Regions from separate parts of the Desulfuromonas thiophila genome, predicted to be linked through region 1. Evidence: predicted binding sites of a transcription regulator. Region 1 holds the regulator's gene; the other holds the start of a gene.
What was found. The regulator HrcA, encoded in region 1, represses chaperone genes, less so after heat shock. The targets are predictions, from matches to a motif close to TGTTAGCACTCNNNNNNNNNGAGTGCTAACA.

Region 1 (7,361 bases):
CGCCGGCAGCAGGACCAGCAACAAAGCGACCAGAGCGATTCCTCTTCCCAGCATCATGGCAACAAGCACTCCTCGACAAGCCACCGAGCACGCTCCTGCGGCAGGACAAAGAAAAAAGCCGCGTGGTTCTGTGATACAGCAAACCACGCGGCCTTGATCTTAGCACAGCCAAGCCCGCTTCAGCCACTGCTTCATTGGGCTAAAAAGTCTTGAAATAACTGAAATTACCTAATCAAAGATTTCTTTCACCTTGTCAAGAAAACTCTTGCCGAGCGGATGGACATCGTCTCCCGACTCACGGGCAAACTCCTCCAGCAATTCACGCTGACGCGCCGTAAGCTTCGTTGGTGTCTCAACCCGCAGCACCACCAGCTGGTCACCGCGCCGACTGCCTTGCAGATCGACAATGCCCTTGCCGGAAAGCTTGAGCACCTTGCCCGACTGGGTTCCCGCGGGCACCTTCATCCGCACACGACCTTCCAGGGTCGGCACCTCGATCTCACCACCAAGGGCCGCCTGGGCGAAAGAAATCGGCATTTCACAAATGACATTGCGCCCTTCGCGGTGAAAAATCGGGTGTTCCTCCACCGTCAGAACAACATACAGATCACCCGGCGGGCCACCGTGCAGGCCGCTCTCTCCCTCGCCGGCCAGTTTCAGGCGGGTGCCGGTTTCAACCCCGGCGGGAATCTTCAGCGAAACCTTGCGTTTTTCCTTGACCCGGCCGCTGCCATGGCAATCGGGACAGGGCTGTTCAATCCGGCTGCCGCTGCCGCCACAATCGGGGCAGGGGCGAGTCAGCTGAAAAAAGCCCTGCTGATAACGGACCTGACCGACACCGCCGCAGGTCGAACACACCTTTGGACTGGTGCCCGGCTTGGCGCCGCTGCCACCGCAGGTGGGACAGCTGTGATGGCGGGGGATCTGGATACTGGTTTCGGTGCCAAATGCCGCCTGCTCGAAACTGATGCTCAGATTATAGCGCAGATCGTCGCCACGCTGGCCGCGGCCGCCGCGCTGACCACGACCACCGCCGAAAATGTCGCCGAAAATGTCGCCAAAGATGTCTTCGAACGGACTGCCGCGAAAGCCGCCGCTGGAAAAACCTCCGTTACCGTCGACACCGGCATGGCCAAACTGATCATAGCTGGCCCGCTTCTGGGCATCGGACAGCACGGCGTAGGCCTCGCTGGGCTCCTTGAACCGTTCCTCGGCCTGACGATCGCCAGGATTCTTGTCGGGGTGGTACTTGATAGCCAGCTGGCGGTAGGCCTTTTTAATTTCAGCCTCGCTGGCATTACGGTTGACCCCAAGGATTTCATAATAATCACGTTTGCCGTTTGCCAAGGGTCGTTCCTTCCCGTGGATGGCTTACAAACAGCAGGGGCACAGCTGTTTGTGCCCCTGCAATGCGTGGCGCTGATCGGCTGAAGAAGCTGGCCGGATCAGGCGGGCCGCCTGCTGGCGGCCCGCACGTTCTCAGGTCTGGCGCCTACTTTTTCTTGTCGTCGTTGACTTCCTCGAATTCAGCGTCAACCACGTCATCGCCGCTGGCCGGCTCGGCCTTGGGGGCTTCGCCACCCTCGCCCGCCGGATTCTGCTGGGCCTGGGCATACATTACCTCGGCCAGCTTGTGCGACGCCTGGGCCAAAGCCTCGACGGCCTTGTTGATGGCATCGGTGTCCTCGCCCTTGATGGCTTCCTTGACATTCTCCAGCGCCTTTTCAATGCCGCTCTTGGTTTCGCCATCCACCTTGTCGCCGTGCTCGGCGAGGGATTTCTCCGTGCTGTAGACCAGGCTATCGGCCTGATTGCGGGCCTCGATCAGAGCACGCTTTTTCTTGTCCTCGGCCTCGTGTGATTCGGCATCCTTCACCATTTTCTCGATTTCCTCGTCGGACAGACCCGACGAGGCGGTGATGCGGATGGACTGTTCCTTGCCGGTGCCCATATCCTTGGCCGAGACATTGAGGATGCCGTTGGCGTCAATGTCGAAGGTTACCTCCACCTGCGGCACGCCCCGCGGCGCCGGCGGAATGCCGACCAGCTCGAAGCGCCCGATGGTCTTGTTGTCACCGGCCATTTCACGCTCGCCCTGCAGCACGTGAACCGACACGGCCGGCTGATTGTCCGCCGCGGTAGAAAAGATCTGGCTCTTCTTGCACGGAATGGTGGTGTTTTTCTCGATCAGCTTGGTCATCACGCCACCGAGGGTCTCGATGCCCAGCGACAGCGGCGTCACATCGAGCAGCAGCACGTCCTTGACCTCGCCCTTGAGCACGCCACCCTGAATGGCGGCGCCGATGGCCACCACCTCGTCGGGATTGACCCCCTTGTTGGGCGTTTTGCCGAAGATGGTCTTGACCTTCTCCTGCACTGCCGGCATGCGCGTCATGCCACCGACCAGAATCACCTCGTCGATCTCAGAGGCCGACAGCCCGGCATCCTTGAGCGCTGTGCGGCAGGGGCCTTCAAGCTTGCCGATCAGGTCGGCGCAGATGCTTTCCAGCTTGGCGCGGCTGAGTTTGAGGTTGAGATGCTTCGGCCCGCTCTGGTCAGCGGTAATAAAGGGCAGGTTGATATCCGTTTCGACCGAGGAGGACAGCTCGCACTTGGCCTTTTCCGCCGCTTCCTTCAGGCGCTGCAGGGCCATCTTGTCCTTGCGCAGATCGATACCCTGCTCCTTTTTGAACTCATCGGCGAGATAATCGATGACACGCTGGTCAAAATCCTCGCCCCCGAGAAAGGTGTCGCCATTGGTCGACTTGACCTCGAACACGCCGTCACCCAGTTCCAGGATCGACACGTCGAAGGTGCCGCCGCCCAGGTCGAAAACGGCGATCTTTTCATCCTTCTTCTTGTCAAGACCGTAGGCCAGCGCCGCCGCGGTCGGCTCGTTGATGATGCGCAATACCTCCAGACCGGCGATCTTGCCGGCGTCCTTGGTGGCCTGGCGCTGCGAATCGTTGAAGTAGGCCGGCACGGTGATCACCGCCTCGGTCACGCTTTCGCCCAGGAAGTCCTCCGCCGCCTGCTTCATCTTCTGCAACACCATGGCAGAAATTTCCGGCGCGCTGTATTTCTTGCCACGGGCCTCGACCCAGGCATCGCCATTGTCGGCCTTGACAATCTTGAACGGGCTGATTTCGATATCCTTGCGCACGGCGTCGGAATCGAACTTGCGCCCGATCAGACGCTTGATGGCAAACAGGGTATTTTCCGGGTTGGTCACGGCCTGGCGCTTGGCCTGCTGGCCCACCAGCCGCTCACCGCTTTCGGTGAAGGCCACCATTGACGGCGTGGTGCGAGCGCCTTCGGCATTGGCGATAACGATCGGCTCCCCTCCCTCCATCACGGCAACGCAGGAGTTGGTGGTGCCCAAATCGATTCCGATTACTTTTCCCATGGTCTGTAGTCTCCTTTGTTATAGCCTGCTGTCCGGGCTCGTATCAGGCATCCGCCGCAGCGGCGCCTGCCGGTGCCGCTGCCTTGGACACCAGAACCAGAGCCGGACGCAACAAACGGTCATTCAGCATATAGCCACGCTGCATCTCTTCCACCACCGTGTTCGGCGGGCAATCTTCCCGCTCCACCTGCCCCATGGCCTCGTGACAGGCCGAATCAAAGGGCTGTTGCAGGGCCGCCACCGGCCGCACCTGAAATTTGTCCAATACCCGCTGGAACTGCTCCAGCGTCATTTCCACTCCGGTGATCAGCCCCTCGACCGGGATATCCTGGGTTCGGGCGTGGGCCAGAGCGCGTTCAAGATTGTCCACCACCGGCAGAATCTCGCGCAGCAACTGTTCGTTGCCATAACGCTGCAGATCCTCTTTTTCGCGCTGCACGCGCCGGCGATAGTTTTCCAGATCGGCGCGCGCCCGCAGGTACTGATCCTTCTGGGTCGCCAGTTCCTCGCGGCAGGCCTGCAGCTGGGCTGCCGGCACCAACGACACCTCTTCCTCAAGGCCGGCGCAGGACGCCTCGGACTGGCCGTTGGTGGATGTTTCCGCTTCGGTTCCGGTCAGGGGAGCAGCCTGCTGCGGCTGCGATTTTTCTTCAGACACGTCCATTCCTCTCACTCAGGGTTGATGCCTTGACAAAAAGCATCCGGTTAGATGGCGAAACAAAAAACGCCAAAGGCAAACCGCACAACCGTTGCCGCAACGCCACCGCGGGTGCGTTCTTGCCACGCCAGCAGGGTTATTCCAGTTCGCGCTCCAGCATCCGACTCACCAGCCGGGCGGTGTAATCCACCACCGGCACCACCTGGGCGTAGGCCATCCGGCTCGGACCGATGACCCCCAGGGAGCCTAGGGTCTGCTTGCCATTGGTATAGGTGGCGGTAATCAGACTGCAGCCTTCAAAATCCTGATACGGCGACTGGCTGCCGATATAGATCTGCACGCCCTGGGCCTGCTGGGTACGATCAAGCAGTTCAATCAGATGCCGTTTCTGTTCAAAGGCCTTGAACAGCCGCTTCATGCTGGCGATATCGGTGAAATCGGGCTGATCGAGCATGTTGGCGGCGCCTTCGATAAACAGATCGCCCTCGATATCATCACCGAATACCTGGCTCGACAACGACAGCGCCCGGGCCAACAGGCGGTCATACAACGCCTTTTCTTCCCGCATCTGCGCCACCAGCCGGCCCCGCACCTGGGCAATGGTCAGACCGCCAAGCGACTGGTTGAGGTAGTTGGTCACCTGCTCCAGTTCGCGCACATCGGGCATATCGTCGCTGGTTTCGATAATCTTGTTCTGCACCACGCCGCTTTGCGATACGAAGATCACCAGCAGCCGATTCTGCGACAGGGGCACAAATTCAATGTGGCGGAAGGTGGTGGCGGAAAAGCGCGGTGCCAGCACCAAACCCGTATAATGCGACATCTTCGACAGCACATGACCGGCCCGTTTGAGCAACTGCTGCGGCTGCAGGCCGCTGGCGGCACAGTGGGCATCGATACAGAGGCGTTCGGCCTCCGTCAGGTCGCGCACCTGCAACATCGAATCGACATAGAAACGGTAGCCCTTGTCCGTCGGCACCCGGCCGGCCGAGGTATGGGGCGATACGATGTAGCCCATTTCCTCCAAGTCGGCCATGACATTGCGCACCGTCGCCGGCGACAGCATCTGCGGATGCTGGCGCGCAATGGTGCGCGAGCCCATGGGTTCCCCCGAGGCAATATAGCCTTCGATGATCGCTTCGAGAATGCTCAGACTGCGCTCGTTGAGTTCCATAGCCGCTTTCATCACCGGGGGCCAGCGCCTGGGCCGGCAGCTGCTGGCCCTCCACTGTTAGCACTCTCTGCCGCCGAGTGCTAACAGGGCAGAACATAACAACGGCCCTGATCTTTGTCAAGACAGCCGGCCAAAAACCACCGCCAGCAAGCTACGACAGAAAAGGGCTGACCAGGTGGTCAAACAGCAGCCAGTCCGGCGCCGCCATGCGCCAGACGCCCTGCTGCCGCTGCAACCGAGAACCGCAGAACTGCACCGCCGCGGCAAAGCAGGAGGCGAAGTCCGCGCCAAACAGCCGGCGAAATTCCACCTCGTCAACGCCGGCGGCGGTACGCAACCGCAGATAAACCCATTCGCTGCGCGCCTGGTCGGCGCTGAAGGTCTCGATCAGCTGGCGCGGCGCGGTCCCCGTTTCGACCGCCCGGCAGTAGCCGCGCCAGTCGTCGGCGGCCGCCCAGCGCTGACCCTGATCCTCGGCAAAGAAGCTGTGTGCCCCGGCCCCCAACCCCAGATAGGGGTGGCGCTGCCAATAAGCCAGATTGTGGCGGCAGGCGCGGCCCGGCCGGGCATAGTTGGCGATTTCATAGTGGTCGTAGCCCAGGGCGCTGAGTTGCTCGTGCCAGAACAGGTACTGGGTGCAGTAGGCCTCCTCCGACTCCGCCGTGAAGCGGCCAGCGGCCGCCTCGCGCGCCAACGGCGTGCCCGGCTCGATGGTCAGGCCGTAGAGCGACAGGTGTTCCGGTGCCAGCCGCTTGACCCATTCGAGTTGCCCGTGCGGCGGCAGCCCCGGCACTGCAAACATCAGATCAAGGCCGATATTGTCGAAGCCGGCCTGGCGGGCGGCCTGCACCAGTGCCACTGCGGCCGCGCCATCATGGCAGCGCCCCAGCCGCTGCAGCACGGTGTCATCGAAACACTGAACCCCGACAGACAGTCGATTCAGGCCAAGACGGCGGGCGCCGCGCAGCCAGACATCATCCACCGTCGCCGGGTTGACCTCCAGGCTGATTTCGATGTCGTCCGCCCAACCCAGCCGCGCCCGGCTTGCTGTCAGCAGCTGCTCCAGTTGCGCCAGCGTCAGCAGCGAGGGCGTCCCGCCGCCGAAGAACAGGCTTGTCAACGGCAGCGCCGTCAGCGAGGGTGGCAGCAGCGCCATCTGCAGATCGCGGCACAGCGCCGTCACATAGCGCTGCAGCGCCTGCGGTGCCGGCAGGGGGCGTGAATAGAAATCGCAATAGTGGCATTTGCTGCGGCAGAAGGGCAGATGCAGATAAAGACCAGCCACGGCGCACTCTCCCGACAGACGAAAAAGCGCCGGGGTCGGCTAAGACCCCGGCGCCACGGAACAAGGGACGCGGCACTGCCTCAAGCAGCGCAATGGCGTCAGTGGAAATACTTGCCGTTGATCAGCATGTGGACGGCGATGCTGGCAGCGTAACCCAGAGCAATCGCCGGCGTAAACACCAGATGGCGACCGAAGGTGTAGATGCCGCGGGCGGTACCCATCAGGGCAACACCGGCAGCCGAACCGATGGACAGCAGGCTGCCGCCCACACCGGCCGTCAGGGTCACCAGTAGCCAGTGACCGTGGGACATGTGCGGCTCCATGCTCAGCACGGCGAACATCACCGGAATGTTGTCAACGATGGCCGAGAGAATACCGACCAGCACGTTGGCATTGAAGGCGCCCAGATCATGATACATGGCCTGCGACGCCATGGCCAGATAGCCGAACTGGCCCAGACCACCGACGCAGAGGATAACGCCATAGAAGAACAGCAGCGTATCCCATTCGGCACGGGCGATCTCACGGAAGATGTCGTAGCCGTGCTCATCCTCCTCGCCGCTCAGATCCATGTGCAGCGGTGCCTCAGCCATCAGGGCCGCATGCTCGCGCTTCTTGATGTAGTAGGAGAAAAAGCCCAGATAGCCCAGACCCAGCATCATGCCGGCAGCCGGCGGCAGATGCAGGAAGTTGTGGAACGATACTGCCGTGACGATGGTGCACAGGAACAGAATGATGACCCGTCTGGCGCCGAACTTCATCTGCACCTTTTCGTCCAGGGCCTGGGGTTTTTCCTTGCTGATCAGGAAGTTCATGATCGTGGCCGGCACCAGCCAGT
Region 2 (7,361 bases), on a different contig from region 1:
CAGGAAGAAAAATAACACTGGCCGGAGAAGCAAAAGCACAGCGCGCCGTGAATGAAATGTTCCAACTGCAAACTGGTCTGACTGCGGATCTGGGCGATTTCAGCCAGGGTCAGTTCCCGCGCCAACACCGCCCGCTCGAATCCCATGGCTTCGAGCTGTTTGACACCGGCGCTGTTGTGCACCGTCATCTGGGTGGAAGCGTGCAGCGGCAAGTCGGGGAAATAGCGCCGCGCCAGCCGCCAGACCGCCAGATCCTGCAAAATCACGGCATCGACCCCGGCGGCACTGATGGCATCGAGGGTATCGACCAGTTCCGCCAGTTCCTGCTGCTTGACCAGCGTGTTGAGGGTAACGAACAGCTTGCGGTCCTGCTGGTGGGCGTAGCGCGTCATGGCGTCAAGATCGGCAAAGGAAAAATTCTTCGCCTTGGCGCGGGCGGAAAAGCTCTTCAGGCCACAGTAGACAGCATCGGCGCCAGCTTCAAGGGCGGCAAAAAAGGCTTCCAGGCTGCCAGCCGGAGCCAGCAGTTCGGTAAAGGGGGCAGGGGACTCAGACAAGGGGCAGACTCCGCAGGGCAAAGAACGGCAGGAAACAGATTTTCTCAGAATAGCACGGCCACAGAGCCTGCCGGAGGCAAAAACGCCGCCAGCCTTGCTGCCTGGTCCGTGAACCACAAAAAAACCCCCGCAAAGGCGGGGGTTTTTTGTTACGCAAGCGACACGCCAGGGGCGCGGCGACTGATTACATCATGCCGCCCATACCACCCATGCCGCCCATACCGCCCGGCATGGCCGGTGCAGCTTCATCCTTGGGCAGCTCAGCGATGCAGGCCTCGGTGGTCAGCATCAGGCCGGCGACGGAAGCGGCGTTCTGCAGCGCGCTACGGGTCACCTTGGTCGGGTCGAGAATACCCGCTTCGAGCAGGTCGACATACTCGTCGGTCGCGGCATTGAGGCCGTAGGCACCTTCCTTGGAAGCCACGTTGTTGACCACGATGGAACCTTCCAGACCAGCGTTGCTGGCGATCTGACGCAGCGGCTCTTCCAGGGCGCGCTTAACAATCTGCACGCCAAACACCTGCTCACCGGAAACCGCAACCTTCTCCACCGCCTTGATGCAGCGGATCAGCGCAACACCACCACCAGGGACAATGCCTTCTTCCACGGCGGCGCGAGTCGCATGGAGGGCGTCCTCGACGCGGGCCTTCTTCTCCTTCATTTCCGTTTCGGTTGCCGCGCCGACCTTGACCACGGCCACGCCACCAACCAGCTTGGCCAGACGCTCCTGCAGCTTCTCGCGATCGTACTCGCTGCTGGTCTCCTCGATCTGGCCACGGATGACCTTCACGCGGCTCTGAATATCGGCCTCGCTGCCGGCACCGTCAACGATGGTGGTGTTATCCTTGTCGACCACCACACGCTTGGCGCGGCCGAGCATGTCGAGGGTGGCGTTCTCCAGCTTGAAGCCGAGATCCTCGCTGATCACCTGGCCACCGGTGAGGATGGCGATGTCTTCCAGCATGGCCTTGCGGCGGTCGCCGAAGCCGGGTGCCTTGACAGCGCAAACATTGAGGGTACCACGCAGCTTGTTGACCACCAGGGTAGCCAGTGCTTCGCCATCGACATCCTCGGCGATGATCACCAGCGGACGGCCCTGCTTGGCCACCGGCTCCAGCACCGGCAGCAGATCACGCATGGAGCTGATCTTCTTGTCGTGGATCAGGATCAGCGGATCGTCCATGCCAACCGTCATGCGCTCGGCATCGGTGACAAAGTAGGGCGACAGATAGCCACGATCGAACTGCATGCCCTCGACGGTTTCCAGCGAGGTTTCCATCGACTTGGCTTCCTCGACGGTAATGACGCCTTCCTTGCCAACCTTGTCCATGGCCTCGGCCAGGATATTGCCGATGGTCTCGTCACTGTTGGCCGAGATGGTGCCGACCTGGGCAATTTCCTTGTGGTTGGCGATGGGCTTGGAAATGTCACGCAGGGCAACGACGGCGGCCTCGACGGCCTTGTCAATACCACGCTTGATTTCCATCGGATTGTGGCCAGCGCTGACCAGCTTGACGCCTTCGCGGTAGATCGCCTGCGCCAAAACCGTGGCGGTGGTGGTGCCATCACCGGCGATATCGGAGGTTTTGGAGGCAACCTCCTTCACCAGCTGGGCGCCCATGTTCTGGAACTTGTCCTCCAGCTCGATCTCGCGCGCAACGGTCACGCCGTCCTTGGTGATCAGCGGTGCGCCAAAGGATTTCTCGATCACGACGTTGCGGCCTTTGGGGCCGAGGGTCACCTTGACGGTATCGGCCAGCATATTGACACCGGCCAGGATGCTGGCGCGGGCTTTTTCAGAAAACTTGATTTCTTTAGCAGACATTGAACAATTCTCCTGTAGGGGTTAAGCAGGTAAGGAAAAAACGGGCTCTCAGCGCCCTCGCGCCATTATTTTTCGACCACGCCGAGGATATCGTCCTCGCGCATCATCAGAAAGCTCTCGCCTTCCACCTTGATCTCGGTGCCGGCATACTTGCCAAACAGAACCTTGTCGCCCACCTTGACATCCATGCCGAGCACCTTGCCTTCAGCGGTGACCTTGCCTTTGCCAACGGCGATGACTTCGCCCTGCTGCGGCTTTTCCTTCGACGCGGTATCGGGGATGATGATGCCACCGGCCGTGGTGGTTTCCTCTGCGACACATTTGACGATGATACGATCCTGCAGCGGTCTGATGTTCATGTTTCCTGACTCCTTTTTGTACGGAAAGTAAAGGTGACGGCACCAACCAGCTGGCGCCGCCCGGTCGTCCGGGATTTAAGTCAACGACGTCGTTCAATACCAGCCTGGATAACCGCCCTTGCGGCGATCCTGTTAGCACTCAAACACGGCGAGTGCTAACAACAGGGCCAAATATAGTCAGACCGCTGTGAATGTCAAGGCCCGCGTTGCAGAAAAAATCCTGCCAGCAGCCAGCCGCGTTGGGCGGCCACAGCCCTTGACAGTCGCCGGGCACCGTGCTACACCACGAAAATTGTTGATAAAATCCTATAACGTGGCCAGTATTCGGCCAGGCTGCCCCATGAGGAGCGGCCCCGTTTTGCCTGTGAAAGGAGAACCCCGAGGTGCACAAAAAACTCTACATTCCCGGCCCGGTGGAGGTTAGCGCCGACGTTTTCGCCGCCATGTCACAACCCATGATCGGTCATCGCATGGCCGAATACGCCCAGCTGCACCAGCGCGTGACCGACAATCTCAAGCGCCTGCTCAACACCAGCGAGCCGGTGTTCCTGTCCACCTCCAGCGCCTTCGGCATCATGGAAGGTGCGGTGCGCAACCTGGTACAGAAGCGCTGTGCCAACTTCGGCAACGGCGCCTTCAGCAGCAAATGGCACGATGTCACCCGCCGCTGCGGCCTTGAAGCGGATCTGTTTGAGGCCGACTGGGGGCAGCCGGTCACGCCGGAAATGGTCGAGGCCGCACTCAAAACCGGCCGCTACGACGCCATCACCCTGGTGCACAATGAAACCTCCACCGGCGTGCTGTCGCCACTGGCAGACATTGCCGAGGTGATGAAAAACTATCCCGAGGTCTCCTTCATTACCGACACCGTTTCCTCCATGAGCGCCGTGCCCATTGATTTCGCCGCCCTGGGTCTCGACGTCTGTCTGGCCGGGGTGCAGAAGGCCTTCGGACTGCCGCCGGGGCTGGCGGTCTGCGCCGTGTCACGCAAGGCCCTCGACAAAGCTAAAACCACGCCCAACCGTGGCTATTACTTCGACTTTGAAGAATTCGAAAAGAACGATTTGAAGCACAACACGCCCAGCACGCCCTGCATCAGCCTGATCTACGGTCTCGACGCCCAGCTGCAAAAAATGTTCATTGAAGGACTCGACAACCGTTACCGCCGCCACGCCGCCATGGCGGAAAAAACCCGCGCCTGGATTCAGGCCCAGGGCTTCGGCCTGTTCGCTGCCGCAGGTTACCGCTCCGTCACCCTCACCAGCGGCTGCAACGATGGCCGCACCGATCTCGATGCGCTGAAAAAACTGGCCGGGGCGCGCGGCTATGCCATCGATAACGGCTACGGCAAGATCAAGAACACCAGCTTCCGTATTGCCCACATGGCCGACATGACTGATGCCGACCTGGACGAGCTGTTTGCCCTGCTGGAGGAACTGCTGCCGCAGGCACGCCGCTAAAAATCCATACCGCCCGCGCAGGACCATGCCGACAACAACAAGGGGAAGCAGCAACGGGCTGCTTCCCCTCTTTTATGGTACGGCCACGCCCCGCTGTGCAATTATCCCTTCATCGTTTTTGACCCCGATCAAATTTTCTCCCGCCGTTCTGTGGCAGGCTGCTTGCCATAAAGCCACAGCGGCCACGCGCCAGGAGACAACAGCATGACAGCAAGCGATAAAACCTATCTGGTGGTGGTGCAGTGCCACCTAGTGCAGCAGCGCTGCAGCGGCTTTCACTGCGAAAAAGCCTTTACCGACCGCACCGGCGGCTTTGCCCGTTATGCCGATCAGCCCGGCTTGCGGCGGCTGAGTCTGACCTGTGGCGGCTGTTGTGGCCGTGCCCTGCAGCGCAAGCTCAGTCATTTGCTGCGCAGCGCCCACCAGCGTGACGGCATTGAACCGGCGCAGGTGGTGGTACATCTGGCCTCCTGCATCTGCAAGGACAACCACCACGGGCCACCCTGCCCGCACCTGGATTATCTCAAAATCCTGGTCAGTCGTCTGGGGCTGGATCTGGTTGAAGACAGCTGGATCTCACGCACAGCTGAAAAACGCCGGCAGCAGGGACTCTACACCCCCAATGGCGAGCCGGAACAAACCGTTGTGGTCAGCAGCCCGGTCCGGCCGCTGCCTTGACCGCCGCTCCAACCAAGGAGAGATCATGAACCCAACCTTCCCGCGTCCTGCCGCCCTCAACCGGCCGAGCCGCTGGCGGCAACTGATACAATGGCTGTTCCTGTTGTGGATTCTGTGGCTGGGCTGGCGCTTCGGCCAATTCGTTGGCCATTTTACCAGCCAGGGGGCAACCGCCTTTGTACCACGCCCGGCCGGTGTCGATGGCTTTTTGCCCATTGGCGGTCTGGCCAGCCTGAAATTGTGGCTGCTGCGCGGCGAAATCGACCCCAGCCACCCGGCAGCGCTGGTGCTGCTGCTGACCTTTCTGGCCATGAGTCTGCTGGCGAAAAAATCCTTCTGTTCCTGGCTCTGTCCGGTCGGCACCCTGTCGGAAGGCGCCTGGAAGCTGGGCCGCAAGCTGCTGGGCCGCAACTGGCGCATGTGGCGCTGGCTCGATATTCCGCTGCGCGGGCTGAAGTACGCCTTGCTGGGCTTTTTCGTCAAGATTCTGCTGCTCGACATGCCCAGCTTCGCCATCGCGTCCTTTCTGCAATCGCCCTACTGGGCCATCAGCGACGTAAAAATGTTGCGCTTTTTCACCGCGCCGTCCAGCCTGACCCTGACGGTCGTCGGGGTCGCGACACTGCTGTCGCTGGTGTACCAAAACTTCTGGTGCCGCTATCTGTGCCCCTATGGCGCACTGCTCGGACTGTTCAGTCTGCTCAGCCCGTTCAAGATCCGCCGCGAGCGCCACAGCTGCACCAGCTGCCAGCGCTGCAGCGCCGCCTGCCCGGCGCTGCTGCCGGTACACCGGCTTGATACGGTGATGAGCGTGGAATGCACCGGCTGCCTCACCTGTGTCGACAGCTGCCCGCACGGCAGCCTGCGCATGGGAACCCTGATCGAACGCAAGCCCCTGCCACGCTGGGTTTTTCCGCTGCTGGTGCTGGTCCTCTACAGCGGCGGCGTCAGCCTCGGCATGGTCAGCGGCCACTGGCACAGCAGTCTGGAATACAGCGATTACCTGCGGCTGATCCCCCTGGCCGACCGCATCGGCCACTGACCGGTCAGCCCCTGCCCAAGGAGAGCGCCATGACGACCGCCACCTCGCCACCCGACAACGCGCAACGCAACCTCGCCGACCTGCTGCGCCAGGCCATCGACCAGGCACCCGATGCCATTCTGCTGGCGGATGCCGGCGGCGCCATCCGTTACTGGAATCGCGGCGCCGAGCGGCTGTTCGGCTTCAGCGCCGCCAAAGCCCTGGGGGCCTCCCTTGATCTGATCATTCCCGAGCGCCTGCGTGAACGCCATTGGCAGGGCTACCACCGGGTGATGGCCGGCGCGCCCAGCCGTTACGGCGACGATCTGCTGGCGGTGCCGGCCCTGCACCAAAACGGCCAGCAGCTATCGAGCGAGTTCAGCATTGTTCTGCTGCACGATGGCGCCGGCGCCCCCTGTGCCATTGCCGCCATCCTGCGCGATGTCAGCGCCCGTCACGCCCGCGAAAAGGACCTGCGCCGCAAACTGACCGAAGTGGAGCAACAGCTCGGCGCCACCCGCTGACGGACAGCCCGCCAGCCAATTCGCCCCTGCCAGAAACACCAAAAAAGCCCGTTGCGCACGAACAGTCCCGCGCAACGGGCTTTTTGCTTCACAGATACAGGCGGCGCTCAGGCCGGTTCAAGACCGGCAAACTTGAGCAGCAGACGTTTGGGGCCATGCAGGTTGAAATAGACGATCACCTTCTGCTTGTCGCCGGCCCCCTCCAGCCGGCGCACGGTGCCGACGCCGAAGCGGGCGTGGCGCACCCGGCTGCCAATACGCAGGGTCGGGGCGGCGCCGGCCTCCACCTCGATAACCGGCTCCGCCGCCGCCAGGCGCGGGCCGGGCGAGGGCGGGGCAGGCGGCCGCTCAACCACGGGCAACGCCGCAATCGCCTCGTCCTGGTCCGTGCGGGGCAGCTGTTCAAACAACGATGCCAGATTGTGCGCTGCCGGCTGGCGCAGCGGCGCGCTGCCACAACCGGCCAGCAAATGCGGCGGCACCTCGGTCAGGAAGCGGCTGGGCGGATTGAACTGGTAGCTGCCATAGACCCGCCGGCGACCGGCGGCGGTCAGAAACAAGCGCTCGCGCGCCCGCGTCATGCCGACATAACACAGCCGCCGCTCCTCCTCGATCTGCTCCTCCTGGCCCCCGGCGCGCTCGGCCGGAAACAGCCCTTCCTCCATGCCGGTCATGAACACCACGGAAAACTCCAGGCCCTTGGCGGCGTGCAGGGTCATCAGCGTCACCCGGTCGAGACTGGGATCGTAGGCATCCAAATCGGTGACCAGCGCCATCTGCTCCAGGTAGTCCTGCAGCCGCTCCAGCGGACTGGCGCTGTCCTGCGCCTGTTGCAGGCGGCTGTCGTGTTCCTCCATGCCGGCCAGCAGCTGATCGAGGTTCTCCAGCCGGTCCTGGGCTTCGCTGCTATCGTCCTCACGCAGCATGGGGCCATAAC

Region 2: the regulator HrcA is predicted to act here: its motif matches at 2,872-2,902, upstream of groES (co-chaperone GroES).

What each region holds. Positions count from the first base shown of each region.
Region 1 is NZ_FNAQ01000013.1:12,532-19,892, reverse strand. Features, by position in the region: gene BLR80_RS09830 (penicillin-binding protein activator) at 1-57, opposite strand, end outside; gene dnaJ (molecular chaperone DnaJ) at 229-1,347, opposite strand; gene dnaK (molecular chaperone DnaK) at 1,493-3,406, opposite strand; gene grpE (nucleotide exchange factor GrpE) at 3,450-4,064, opposite strand; gene hrcA (heat-inducible transcriptional repressor HrcA) at 4,201-5,250, opposite strand; gene hemW (radical SAM family heme chaperone HemW) at 5,390-6,523, opposite strand; gene nhaD (sodium:proton antiporter NhaD) at 6,622-7,361, opposite strand, start outside.
Region 2 is NZ_FNAQ01000017.1:34,673-42,033, forward strand. Features, by position in the region: gene BLR80_RS10945 (peptidase U32 family protein) at 1-557, opposite strand, end outside; gene groL (chaperonin GroEL) at 742-2,382, opposite strand; gene groES (co-chaperone GroES) at 2,448-2,741, opposite strand; gene BLR80_RS10960 (pyridoxal-phosphate-dependent aminotransferase family protein) at 3,125-4,201, shown strand; gene BLR80_RS10965 (CGGC domain-containing protein) at 4,406-4,879, shown strand; gene BLR80_RS10970 (4Fe-4S binding protein) at 4,905-5,921, shown strand; gene BLR80_RS10975 (PAS domain S-box protein) at 5,951-6,424, shown strand; gene BLR80_RS10980 (ATP-dependent helicase) at 6,532-7,361, opposite strand, start outside.